2 regions of the Streptomyces sp. NPDC127197 genome follow, and region 1 is predicted to be linked to the other one. Evidence: riboswitches for the same ligand, from Rfam matches in the RefSeq annotation. Region 1 holds a riboswitch; the other holds the start of a gene.

Region 1 (5,808 bases):
CGGGAGCGCCAGGGGCTGGTTCCGGTCAGTACCGTCCCTGGGCCGGCGGAAAGCCGTACCCGGCCGCCGGCGCCTGGGCCGGGGCGGCGGCGTGTGCCTCACGGTCGTAGAAGGGTCGGGCGTTGGCGCGCAGCCACATCGCCACCGGGTCGTACTCGTCGGACATCGCGACGGTCGACACCGGAAGCCCGTCCGGGACCGCGCCGATGGACTGCTGCATCATCGTGCGCACCGAGTCGACCGCGGGCGGCGAGGTGTCGTACACATCCAGCCCGATGGCGAGATACGGCGCCCCGAGCGAGGGCTGCACCCAGGCGCGGCGCAACGAGCGGACGGCCGGGGTGCGGTGGGCGTTCTGCGACAAAAGGGCATAGAACTGCGGGATCTGGATGCCGGGTTCGGACAGCCGCAGCGGGCCCGCCGGCTGTCGGTCCAGTCCGGTGGCGATCCGGCGCAGGTCGAGCCAGGGGATGCCGACGCCGCCACCGGGGGCGTGCGGGTTCAGCCAGAGGCCGTAGTGGTCGGGGTAGAGGGTGCGGGCGACGTCGACTCCGTCGACGACCTCGTAACTGCGGTTCCAGCCGCTGGCGGAGAGTTCCTGGGCGGAGGTGACGCAGGGGGCGTAGCCGTAGCCGTCGACCTCCATGTTCCCGTACTGGGCGTCGGGGCTGCCGGCCTGGCCGTGCCACAGCAGCATCCAGACCTGGCCGGAGTTGGGGGTCGCGAGGGCGCGCAGGAGTGCCTCGTAGGCGTCGTAACGCCCCGGCGTCACCTGGCGCAGCATGTGCTCGACCTGGTCGGCCGCGGCGGTGCCGCTCGCGCTCACTTTTTACCGCCCCTTCGTGCAACGCCGTCGTTTGCGCACTAGCTTAAGGCCGCCTACCAGCTCGGGGCTTGGTGTCGTCTTGCGGCTGCGGGTTGTTCGTGGTTGATCGCGCCCACGGTGGGGGTCCCCCCGCTCGAGCGAAGCCGAGAGTGGGGGAGGAGCCGCATATCGATACAGCCCCGCGCCCCTGAGTCGGCTGCCCCCAGGGACGTTTACAGGCCCCGTTGGTAGAAGGGGCGCACCTGCTCGCGCAGCCAGGTGACCACCGGGTCCTGCGCCACGTCCATGAGGACCAGGTTGACCGGCCACTTCACCGGGACCTTGCCCAACGCCCGGCCCAGCGCGTCCAAGGGAGCTGCCCGCAGATCGCCCTCCCACTGGGAGAGTTCGACTCCCACGAACATCACCGGGTCCGCCGTTTCGATCGCCGCCAGGCAGCGACGGGCCGTCAGGACCACGCCGATGCCCTCGAACTCCGCAGACGCCGCCGCGAGGAAGTCGACCGGGTCGTCCTGCCAGTCGGGTTCGAAGAGGCGGACTCGGCCGCCGCTCGTGAGCCCGTCGAGCGGGGTGCGCCCGGCCCGGCACAGTTCGGCCACGGCGGGCGGCGGCAGCGGGATGCCGACCACGCCGCCCGGGTTGACGACGATGCCCGCCTGCGGGGGCAGGCCGCGGGCGAACTCCACGGCCGGGGCCACGGTGTACGACATGTGGGAGCCGACGACCTGCCGGAACTGTTCCTCGGAGCTGAAGACCGGCACGTAGGCCTGACCCTCGATGTCCAGCGTGGGCAGGTCGAGCGGGCCGCTGTGCGGGCCGCCGCCGTTCGGCAGCGGCACCCACACGAAGCTGCGGCCCAGCACCTCGACGATCCGGCCGCCGGCCGAGGGCACACCGAGGGAGGCCGACAGCACCTCCTCCAGCTCGTTGCCGGGCCATCCGCCGTGCGGATGGGGGTGCGCCTGCGCCGGGAAACCCCCGGAAAGGTCCGGGGGGAAGTCCGCCGGGAAGTCGTCCATCTGCCTACCGCCTGCTCCGTACCTCTACTGCGGCTGAAAGGCTAACGCCCCTCACGGGGCGGGTCCCCTCAGCCCACGAAGCCGATGCGGCGCAGGGTGTCCGCCGCCTCCCGGTCGAGGAGGACCGCGCCGCCGCAGCCGTGCGGCAGATCACCGCGTTCCGTGCGGCGCACCAGGCGGCCGGCGGCCCGGCGATGGCGCAGGAACGCGTACCGCGAGACCCCGCGGCCGCGCTCGCGCTGGCCGTCCAGGGCCTGCTCCGGGGTGACGTCGAGCAGCAGCATGTGCAGGGTGCCGCCGCGGCGGCGGGCCTCGCGGGCCAGCCAGGCGCGCACCCAGGCCTGCGTACCGCAGTCGTGCACGACGACGCCCTCGCCGGTGCGCAGGGTGCGGCGCAGTCCGGCGTAGTGGGCGAGACGGACGAGGGGCCGGTAGACCGCGTACGGCAGCCAGGCGGGCATGCGGCCGTCCCAGCGGTCGCGGGTGTCCTGGGAGTCGACGCGCAGTCCGCGCACCGCCCTGCGCATCAGGGTCGACTTGCCGCTGCCGGGCAGGCCCGTGACCACGACGAGGTCGCGGGGCCCGAAGAGCAGCGCATGCGGGCTGCGGCCCTCCCGCTCGCGCAGGTCGCGGACGACGGGTGACGGCAGCGAAGCGCACGCCTCCCTGGCCGGGGCGGTCGGCTGCTTGGGCAGCGCGAGACCCGAGGTGGTGGCGTACGCCGTGGTCCTGTTCACCGTGATCGTCCTCCCCTGGGGCGGTTCACGAGTTCCCATCCCCGTCGAGTGTAAAGAGAAGGTAATGCTCGGTGCCTCCTGTTTCCGTCCCCTTCCTGCAACAGCGCTGCTACAGCATGCCCCGCCCGGCTGTGCGGAATCTGTGCGGCCGCTGTTCGCGGGCCCCGGTAAAGGCCCGGCAAGGTGACCCTGCCGCACCCGGCCGATGCATGCAATGATGGCCGCGCCAACTGCATACCGGCCGTTTGAATCCGCGCGGGAGAGTCCCCGGCAGCACTGCCGTCGGGGCGCCGAAGGAGCAAGTCCCTCCCTTGAATCTCTCAGGCCCCGTTACCGCGCGGGCGAGGCACATCTGAAAAGCGGGCCCTGCGTGCAGTGGCCCCACCCAAGGTGCAAGCCAGGACCGACACATGGTCATGGCGAACCTCTCAGGTTCCGATGACAGATGGGGAGGAACGACCTTCCCGTCATGCCCTTGGAGACCGACCGATGAGCAGTACCGCACTCCGCCGCACCGCGCTCGATGCCCTGCATCGCTCGCTCGGCGCGACGATGACCGACTTCGCCGGCTGGGACATGCCCCTGCGCTACGGCTCCGAGCGCGACGAACACCTCGCCGTGCGTAACCGGGCCGGCCTCTTCGACCTCTCCCACATGGGCGAGATCACCGTGACCGGCCCGCAGGCCGCCGCCCTGCTGGACTACGCGCTGGTCGGGAACATCGGCGGCGTCAAGGTCGGCCGCGCCCGCTACACCATGATCTGCCGGGCGGACGGCGGCATCCTCGACGACCTGATCGTCTACCGGCTCGCCGAGGCCGAGTACATGATCGTGGCGAACGCCTCGAACGCCCAGGTGGTGCTCGACGCGCTCACCGAGCGGGCCGACGGGTTCGACGCCGACGTCCGCGACGACCGGGACGCCTACGCCCTGATCGCCGTCCAGGGCCCGGAGTCCCCCGGCATCCTGAAGTCGCTCACCGACGCCGACCTCGACGGCCTGAAGTACTACGCCGGCCTGCCCGGCACCGTCGCCGGCGTCCCCGCCCTGATCGCCCGCACCGGCTACACCGGCGAGGACGGCTTCGAGCTGTTCGTGAAGCCGGAGCACGCCGTCGCGCTGTGGCAGGCGCTGACCGAGGCCGGCCAGGGCGTCGGCCTGGTCCCGTGCGGGCTGTCCTGCCGGGACACGCTGCGCCTGGAGGCGGGCATGCCGCTGTACGGGCACGAGCTGTCGACCTCGCTGACGCCCTTCGACGCCGGGCTCGGCCGGGTCGTGAAGTTCGACAAGGAGGGCGACTTCGTGGGACGCGAGGCCCTTGCCGAGGCCGCCGAGCGTGCCGCATCCGAGCCGCCGCGCGTCCTGGTCGGCCTGATCGCCGAGGGCCGCCGGGTGCCGCGCGCCGGGTACGCCGTGGTCGCCGGCGGAGCCGTGATCGGCGAGATCACCTCCGGTGCCCCCTCCCCCACGCTGGGCAGGCCGATCGCGATGGCGTACGTCGACGCCGCGCACGCGGCGCCGGGCACGCCCGGGGTCGGCGTGGACATCCGGGGCAGCCACGAGCCGTACGAGGTCGTGGCGCTGCCCTTCTACAAGCGCCAGAAGTAGACACCGGGCCGCGGGTCCGGCGTGACCCCGCGCACATTTCCCCTGCTCACCCGCAATTCCAGCAGTCCCCCATTCACCAGCACTCCCCCGCGTACAGGAGAATTCAGGCCATGAGCAACCCCCAGCAGCTGCGCTACAGCAAGGAGCACGAGTGGCTGTCGGCCGTCGAGGACGGCGTCGCGACGGTCGGCATCACCGAGTTCGCGGCCAACGCGCTCGGCGATGTCGTCTACGCCCAGCTCCCCGAGGTGGGCTCCACGGTGGCCGCGGGCGAGACCTGCGGCGAGCTGGAGTCGACCAAGTCGGTCAGCGACCTGTACTCCCCGGTCTCCGGCGAGGTCACCGAGATCAACGAGGACGTGGTGAACGACCCGTCCCTGGTGAACTCCGCCCCCTTCGAGGGCGGCTGGCTGTTCAAGGTGCGCGTCGCCGAGGAGCCGGCCGACCTGCTCTCCGCCGACGAGTACGCCGCCCACACCGCCGGCTGAGGAGTCGTAGCCGTATGTCCGTACTGAACACTCCGCTGCACGAGCTCGACCCGGCGGTGGCCGCCGCCGTCGACGCCGAGCTGCACCGTCAGCAGTCCACCCTCGAGATGATCGCCTCCGAGAACTTCGCGCCGGCCGCGGTCATGGAGGCGCAGGGCTCGGTCCTGACCAACAAGTACGCCGAGGGCTACCCGGGCCGCCGCTACTACGGCGGCTGCGAGCACGTCGACGTGGTCGAGCAGATCGCGATCGACCGCATCAAGGAGCTGTTCGGCGCCGAGCACGCCAACGTGCAGCCGCACTCGGGCGCGCAGGCCAACGCGGCCGCGATGTTCGCGCTGCTCAAGCCCGGCGACACGATCATGGGTCTGAACCTCGCGCACGGCGGTCACCTGACCCACGGCATGAAGATCAACTTCTCCGGCAAGCTGTACAACGTGGTGCCCTACCACGTCGACGACTCCGGTGTGGTCGACATGGCCGAGGTCGAGCGCCTCGCCAAGGAGCACAAGCCGAAGCTGATCGTCGCCGGCTGGTCGGCCTACCCGCGCCGGCTGGACTTCGCCGCGTTCCGCCGGATCGCGGACGAGGTCGGCGCGTACCTCATGGTCGACATGGCGCACTTCGCCGGGCTGGTCGCGGCCGGACTGCACCCGAACCCGGTGCCGCACGCCCACGTGGTCACGACCACGACCCACAAGACGCTGGGCGGCCCGCGCGGCGGTGTGATCCTGTCCGTCCAGGACCTCGCCAAGAAGATCAACTCGGCGGTGTTCCCGGGGCAGCAGGGCGGCCCGCTGGAGCATGTGATCGCGGCGAAGGCGGTGGCGTTCAAGGTCGCCGCCTCCGAGGAGTTCAAGGAGCGGCAGATGCGGACGCTGGAGGGCGCCCGCATCCTGGCCGAGCGCCTGGTGAAGGACGACGTGAAGGCCGTGGGCGTGGATGTGCTCTCCGGCGGTACGGACGTCCACCTGGTCCTCGTCGACCTGCGCAAGTCCGAGCTCGACGGTCAGCAGGCCGAGGACCGGCTCCACGAGGTCGGCATCACGGTCAACCGCAACGCCGTCCCGAACGACCCGCGCCCGCCGATGGTGACGTCCGGCCTGCGCATCGGTACGCCCGCGCTGGCC
Region 2 (5,808 bases), on a different contig from region 1:
GGGCGGCGTCCATGACGTCCGAGCAGATCGGCTACCGCGGCCCGACGGCCTGCGCGGCCGCCGGCATTACCTACCGGCAACTGGACTACTGGGCCCGCACCGGGCTCGTCGAGCCCAGCGTGCGGCCCGCCTACGGGTCCGGGACGCAGCGCCTGTACAGCTTTCGGGACGTCGTCGTCCTGAAGATCGTCAAGCGGTTCCTCGACACCGGGGTGTCGTTGCAGAACATCCGCACCGCCGTGCAGCACCTCAGGGAACGCGGTTTCCGCGACCTGGAACGCATGACGCTGATGAGCGACGGTGCGACCGTGTACGAGTGCACCTCGCCCGACGAAGTCCATGCGCTCCTCCAGGGCGGCCAGGGGATCTTCGGCATCGCGGTCGGGGTGGTGTGGCGGGACGTCGAGAGCGCGTTGTCACAGCTGCACGGGGAGCGCATCGACACCGGCGAGACGCTCGTCGGGCACAACCCGGCAGATGAGCTGGCACGACGGCGCAATCGGGCCGTCTGAGCGACGCAGCTGCCCGGCGCCTCTGGTGGCCTGCTGGGCACCGCGTCGGTAGGTGTGCAGGCCGCGCTGTCGTGGCCGTGCCGCCGCATTGTCAGTGGCGTGGTGCAGCATCGGAGATGTGAGAACCGCGCCCACGATCCTGCATCTCGACATGGATGCCTTCTTCGCCTCGGTGGAGCAGGCATCCAAGCCGAGCCTGCGCGGGAAGGCCGTGATCGTGGGCGGACTCGGGCCGCGCGGGGTGGTGGCGACCTGCTCGTACGAGGCCCGGGTGTTCGGGGTGCATTCGGCGATGCCCATGGCCCAGGCGCGCCGGCTCGCGCCGAACGCCGCGTATCTCGTGCCGCGCTTCGGGCTGTACCGGACGATCAGCGAGCACGTGATGGAACTGCTGCGGGCCCTGTCGCCGCTGGTGGAGCCGCTGAGCCTGGACGAGGCGTTCGTGGACCTGGAGGCCGGGGGAGCGGCCTGGGACGAGGAGTCGGCGCGGTTGGCGGGGATGAAGCTGCGGGCCGACATACGGGCCGTCACCGGGCTCACGGGGTCCGTCGGCCTCGCCGCATCCAAAATGCTCGCGAAAATCGCCTCCGAGCAGGCCAAGCCCGACGGGCTGGTGCTGATCGAGCCGGGGACCGAGCGCGCGCTGCTCGGGCCGATGTCGGTGCGGACGCTTCCCGGGGTGGGGCCCGCGACGGGCGACCACCTGCGGCGGGCCGGCATCACCACGATCGACGAGATCGCCGAGGCGGGCGAGGACGAACTCGTACGACTTCTGGGAAAGGCGCACGGGCACGCGCTGTACGCCATGGCGCTGGCCCGCGACGACCGGCCGGTGGTCGCCGAGCGGGAGACGAAGTCGGTGTCGGTCGAGGACACCTATGACATGGACATTCATGACCGGCTCCGGGTGGGGCTGGAGGTGCAGCGGCTCGCGGACCGGTGTGTGCGGCGGCTGCGCGGCGCAGGGCTGTCGGGGCGGACGATCGTGCTGAAGGTGCGGCGGTACGACTTCTCCACGCTGACCCGGTCCGAGACGCTGCGCGGGCCCACGGACGATCCGGCGGTGGTGCGCGAGGCCGCGGCCCGGCTGCTGGACTCCGTGGACACCACGGGCGGCGTGCGGCTGCTCGGAGTGGGGGTCAGCGGGCTCGCCGACTACACGCAGGAGGATCTGTTCGCGCAGGCCGCGGGGGAGCGGGCGGAGGGGCCGGCGGAGGACGTGGTGGACGAGCCCGTGCAGGGTGCGGCCGTGCCGGTCGAGCGGCGATGGCCCGCGGGGCACGACGTACGGCACGCCGAGTACGGGCACGGGTGGGTGCAGGGGAGCGGGCTGGGGAGGGTGACCGTGCGGTTCGAGACGCCCGACTCGGAGACCGGACGGGTGCGGACGTTCCGGATCGACGATTCCGCGCTGGAGCCGGCGGATCCGCTGCCATTGGTGGCGCGAAGACCAGGGGAGCAGGTGGCTTCGGGCACGGAGAGGGGTTCGTCGGTCGGGGGTGAGTCCGGGGGTCAGGAGTCGTCGCCAGCCAGTTTGCCGAAGTCGTGGTCCGGGAGGCGGGGCGGAGGGGCCACGTCGAGGCCGTAGTGGTGGTAGAGCTGGAGTTCCTGTTCCGGGGAGAGGTGACGGCCCACGCCGAAGTCGGGGGCGTCCTTGATCAGGGCGCGGTCGAAGGGGACGTGCAGGCTGTCCTCGATCAGCTCGCTGGGCTCGAGAGGCACGAAGGCGTCCCTGCTGAACAGGCCGGTGCGTATGGCGGCCCACTCAGGGACGCCGGTTGCGTCGTCGAGGTAGATCTCGTCGATCGTGCCGATCTTGTTGCCGTTGCGGTCGAAGGCCTTGCGGCCGATCAGGTTGCGCGGATCGATGTCGGTCTGCACGGGCCCTCCACTTGCTCGCAACTCATCCGTAAGCACTACGAAAGAGCACATTGGGGCACGCGGCCACTCGAACGCCGGGCGTTGACCTCGCTGGTAGTCTGGCAAACGGCTGCTGACCCCGTGCGGGAGAGTCCTCCGGACACCATCGGAGGCGCCGAAGGAGCAAATCCTCCCCGGAATCTCTCAGGCCCACGTACCGCACGGACGAGGTCACTCTGGAAAGCAGAGCGGGTGTCGACGGCTTCCGCTCTCACCGACGGTGCAAGCCGGGCGTCCTCGGGCGGTCCGGTGAAGCTCTCAGGTTGAGATGACAGAGGGGGAGGCCGCCGGGGTACCCGCGCCGTGGTGCCCCTCGAAGGTCGCGTCAGACCAGGAGGCCTCCGCAATGACCGCCCATCGCATTCCGCTCTCCGAGCTCGAACAGGGCACGCCCTTCGAGCAGCGCCACATCGGGCCCGACCAGGAGGCGCGGGCCAAGATGCTCGCGCAGGTCGGCTACGGCTCGCTCGACGAGCTCACCGCCGCCGCGGTACCGGATGTGATCAAGAACGCCGACGCCCTGGACCTGCCGGGTGCGCGAACCGAGGCCGAGGTGCTGGCCGAGCTGCGCTCGCTCGCCGACCGCAACCAGGTCCTCGACTCCATGATCGGGCTCGGCTACTACGGGACGTTCACCCCGCCCGTCATCCTGCGCAACGTGATGGAGAACCCGGCCTGGTACACCGCCTACACGCCGTACCAGCCGGAGATCTCGCAGGGGCGGCTCGAAGCGCTGCTGAACTTCCAGACCGTGGTCGCCGACCTCACGGGGCTGCCGACCTCGGGCGCCTCGCTACTCGACGAGGGCACGGCCGCGGCCGAGGCCATGGCCCTGTCCCGGCGCATGGGCAAGAACAAGAAGGGCCTCTTCCTGGTCGACGCGGACGCGTTCCCGCAGACCATCGCCGTGATCGAGACCCGCGCCGAGCCGACCGGCGTCGAGGTCGTCGTCGCCGACCTCAGTGACGGCATCCCGGCCGACATCGCCGAGCGCGAGATCAACGGCGTGCTCATCCAGTACCCGGGCGCTTCCGGGGCCGTACGCGACATCAAGCCGATCATCGACCAGGCCCATCAGCTGGGTGCACTGGTCACCGTCGCAGCCGACCTGCTGGCGCTGACGCTGCTGAAGTCGCCGGGCGAGCTCGGCGCGGACATCGCCGTCGGTACGACCCAGCGGTTCGGCGTGCCGATGGGCTTCGGCGGGCCGCACGCCGGATACATGGCCGTGCAGGAGAAGTTCGCCCGCAGCCTGCCCGGCCGCCTCGTGGGCGTCTCGGTCGACGCCGACGGGAACAAGGCCTACCGGCTCGCACTGCAGACGCGTGAGCAGCACATCCGCCGGGAGAAGGCGACCAGCAACATCTGTACCGCCCAGGTGCTGCTCGCCGTCATGGCCGGGATGTACGCCGTCTACCACGGGCCCGAGGGCCTGAAGGGCATCGCGAGGCGCACCCACCGATACGCCGCCGTCCTCGCCGCGGGGCTGCGCGACGGCGGCGTCGAGACCGTCCACGGCGCCTACTTCGACACGCTCACCGCAAGGGTGCCGGGCCGGGCGGCCGACGTCGTGGCGGCGGCGCGAGACCGCGGCGTGAACCTGCACCTCGTGGACGCCGACCACGTCTCGATCGCCTGCGACGAGACCACGAAGCGGGCCCAACTGAGCGCCGTATGGGCCGCGTTCGGGGTCGACGGCGACGTCGACGCCCTGGACGCCGGCACCGAGGAGGCGCTGCCGGCCGCGCTGCTGCGCACCGACGACTACCTGACCCACCCCGTCTTCCACCAGCACCGCTCCGAGACCGCGATGCTGCGCTACCTGCGCCGGCTCGCCGACCGCGACTACGCGCTGGACCGCGGCATGATCCCGCTGGGCTCCTGCACCATGAAGCTCAACGCGACCACCGAGATGGAGCCGGTCACCTGGCCCGAGTTCGGGCAGCTGCACCCCTTCGCACCCGCCGGGCAGGCGCAGGGCTACCTCACCCTCATCCATGAGCTGGAGGAGCGTCTGGCCGAGGTCACCGGCTACGACAAGGTGTCGCTGCAGCCCAACGCCGGCTCGCAGGGCGAGCTGGCCGGTCTGCTCGCCGTCCGCGGGTACCACCGGGCAAGCGGCGACGAGCAGCGGACCGTGTGCCTCATCCCGTCCTCCGCGCACGGAACGAACGCCGCCAGCGCCGTGATGGCCGGGATGAAGGTCGTCGTCGTGAAGACCGCCGAGGACGGTGAGATCGACGTCGAGGACCTGCGGGCCAAGATCGAGCAGTACCGCGACGAACTGGCGGTGCTGATGATCACGTATCCGTCCACGCACGGGGTGTTCGAGGAGCACGTCGCCGACATCTGCGCCCAGGTCCACGAGGCCGGCGGACAGGTGTACGTCGACGGCGCCAACCTCAACGCCCTGGTCGGGCTGGCCAAGCCGGGGCACTTCGGCGGTGACGTCTCGCACCTCAACCTGCACAAGACGTTCTGCATCCCGCACGGCGGAGGCGGTCCGGGCGTCGGCCCGGTGGCCGTACGGTCGCACCTGGCGCCGTACCTGCCGAACCACCCGCTCCAGCCGGAGGCCGGTCCGGAGACCGGTGTGGGCCCGATCTCGGCCGCGCCGTGGGGGTCCGCGGGCATCCTGCCGATCTCGTGGGCGTACGTCCGGCTCATGGGCGGTGAGGGGCTCAAGCGGGCCACGCAGGTGGCGGTCCTGAGCGCCAACTACATCGCCAAGCGGCTCGAACCGCACTACCCGGTGCTCTACACCGGCCCCAGCGGGCTGGTCGCGCACGAGTGCATCATCGATCTGCGACCGCTGACCAAGGCGACCGGCGTGAGCGTCGACGACGTCGCCAAGCGGCTGATCGACTACGGTTTCCACGCGCCGACGATGTCCTTCCCGGTGGCCGGAACGCTGATGATCGAGCCGACCGAGTCCGAGGACCTGACCGAACTCGACCGGTTCTGCGAGGCGATGATCGCGATCCGGGCGGAGATCGAGAAGGTCGGCTCGGGTGAGTGGCCGGCCGACGACAACCCGCTGCGGAACGCCCCGCACACGGCCGCCGCGCTCGGCAGCGAGTGGGAGCACGCCTACAGCCGTACGGAGGCCGTCTTCCCGGACGGTGTCTCGGCCGCGGACAAGTACTGGCCGCCGGTGCGCCGTATCGACCAGGCCTTCGGCGACCGGAACCTGGTCTGCTCCTGCCCGCCGCTGGACGCGTACGAGGACTGACCGAGTACGCAGGTGCGGGCCCCGCCGTTCGATGCGGGGCCCGCACCTCGTTTCAGGCCGGGTAGGCGTGCGTCTGGGCGGCCTTGACCGTGGCCCAGACCGGGGCGCCGGGGTGCAGGTCGAGCTCGGCGGCCGCGACCGTGG

The links. A riboswitch is a leader RNA that binds a small molecule or an ion and turns the genes downstream of it on or off. The one in region 1 is predicted to bind glycine.
Region 2: it holds a riboswitch for glycine, as region 1 does, so the genes downstream of both, gcvP (aminomethyl-transferring glycine dehydrogenase) here and gcvT (glycine cleavage system aminomethyltransferase GcvT) in region 1, are expected to answer to the same signal.

What each region holds. Positions count from the first base shown of each region.
Region 1 covers NZ_JBHXVG010000040.1:31,254-37,061, reverse strand. Annotated here, with positions in the region: gene ACFVJQ_RS37535 (enhanced serine sensitivity protein SseB C-terminal domain-containing protein) at 26-826, opposite strand; gene ACFVJQ_RS37530 (enhanced serine sensitivity protein SseB) at 1,039-1,845, opposite strand; gene ACFVJQ_RS37525 (AAA family ATPase) at 1,914-2,582, opposite strand; glycine riboswitch at 2,829-2,928, shown strand; gene gcvT (glycine cleavage system aminomethyltransferase GcvT) at 3,072-4,190, shown strand; gene gcvH (glycine cleavage system protein GcvH) at 4,301-4,678, shown strand; gene glyA (serine hydroxymethyltransferase) at 4,693-5,808, shown strand, end outside.
Region 2 covers NZ_JBHXVG010000061.1:18,753-24,560, reverse strand. Annotated here, with positions in the region: gene ACFVJQ_RS42315 (MerR family transcriptional regulator) at 1-512, shown strand, start outside; gene ACFVJQ_RS42310 (DNA polymerase IV) at 631-2,100, shown strand; gene ACFVJQ_RS42305 (PRC-barrel domain-containing protein) at 2,025-2,393, opposite strand; glycine riboswitch at 2,507-2,602, shown strand; gene gcvP (aminomethyl-transferring glycine dehydrogenase) at 2,779-5,664, shown strand; gene ACFVJQ_RS42295 (ABC transporter ATP-binding protein) at 5,717-5,808, opposite strand, start outside.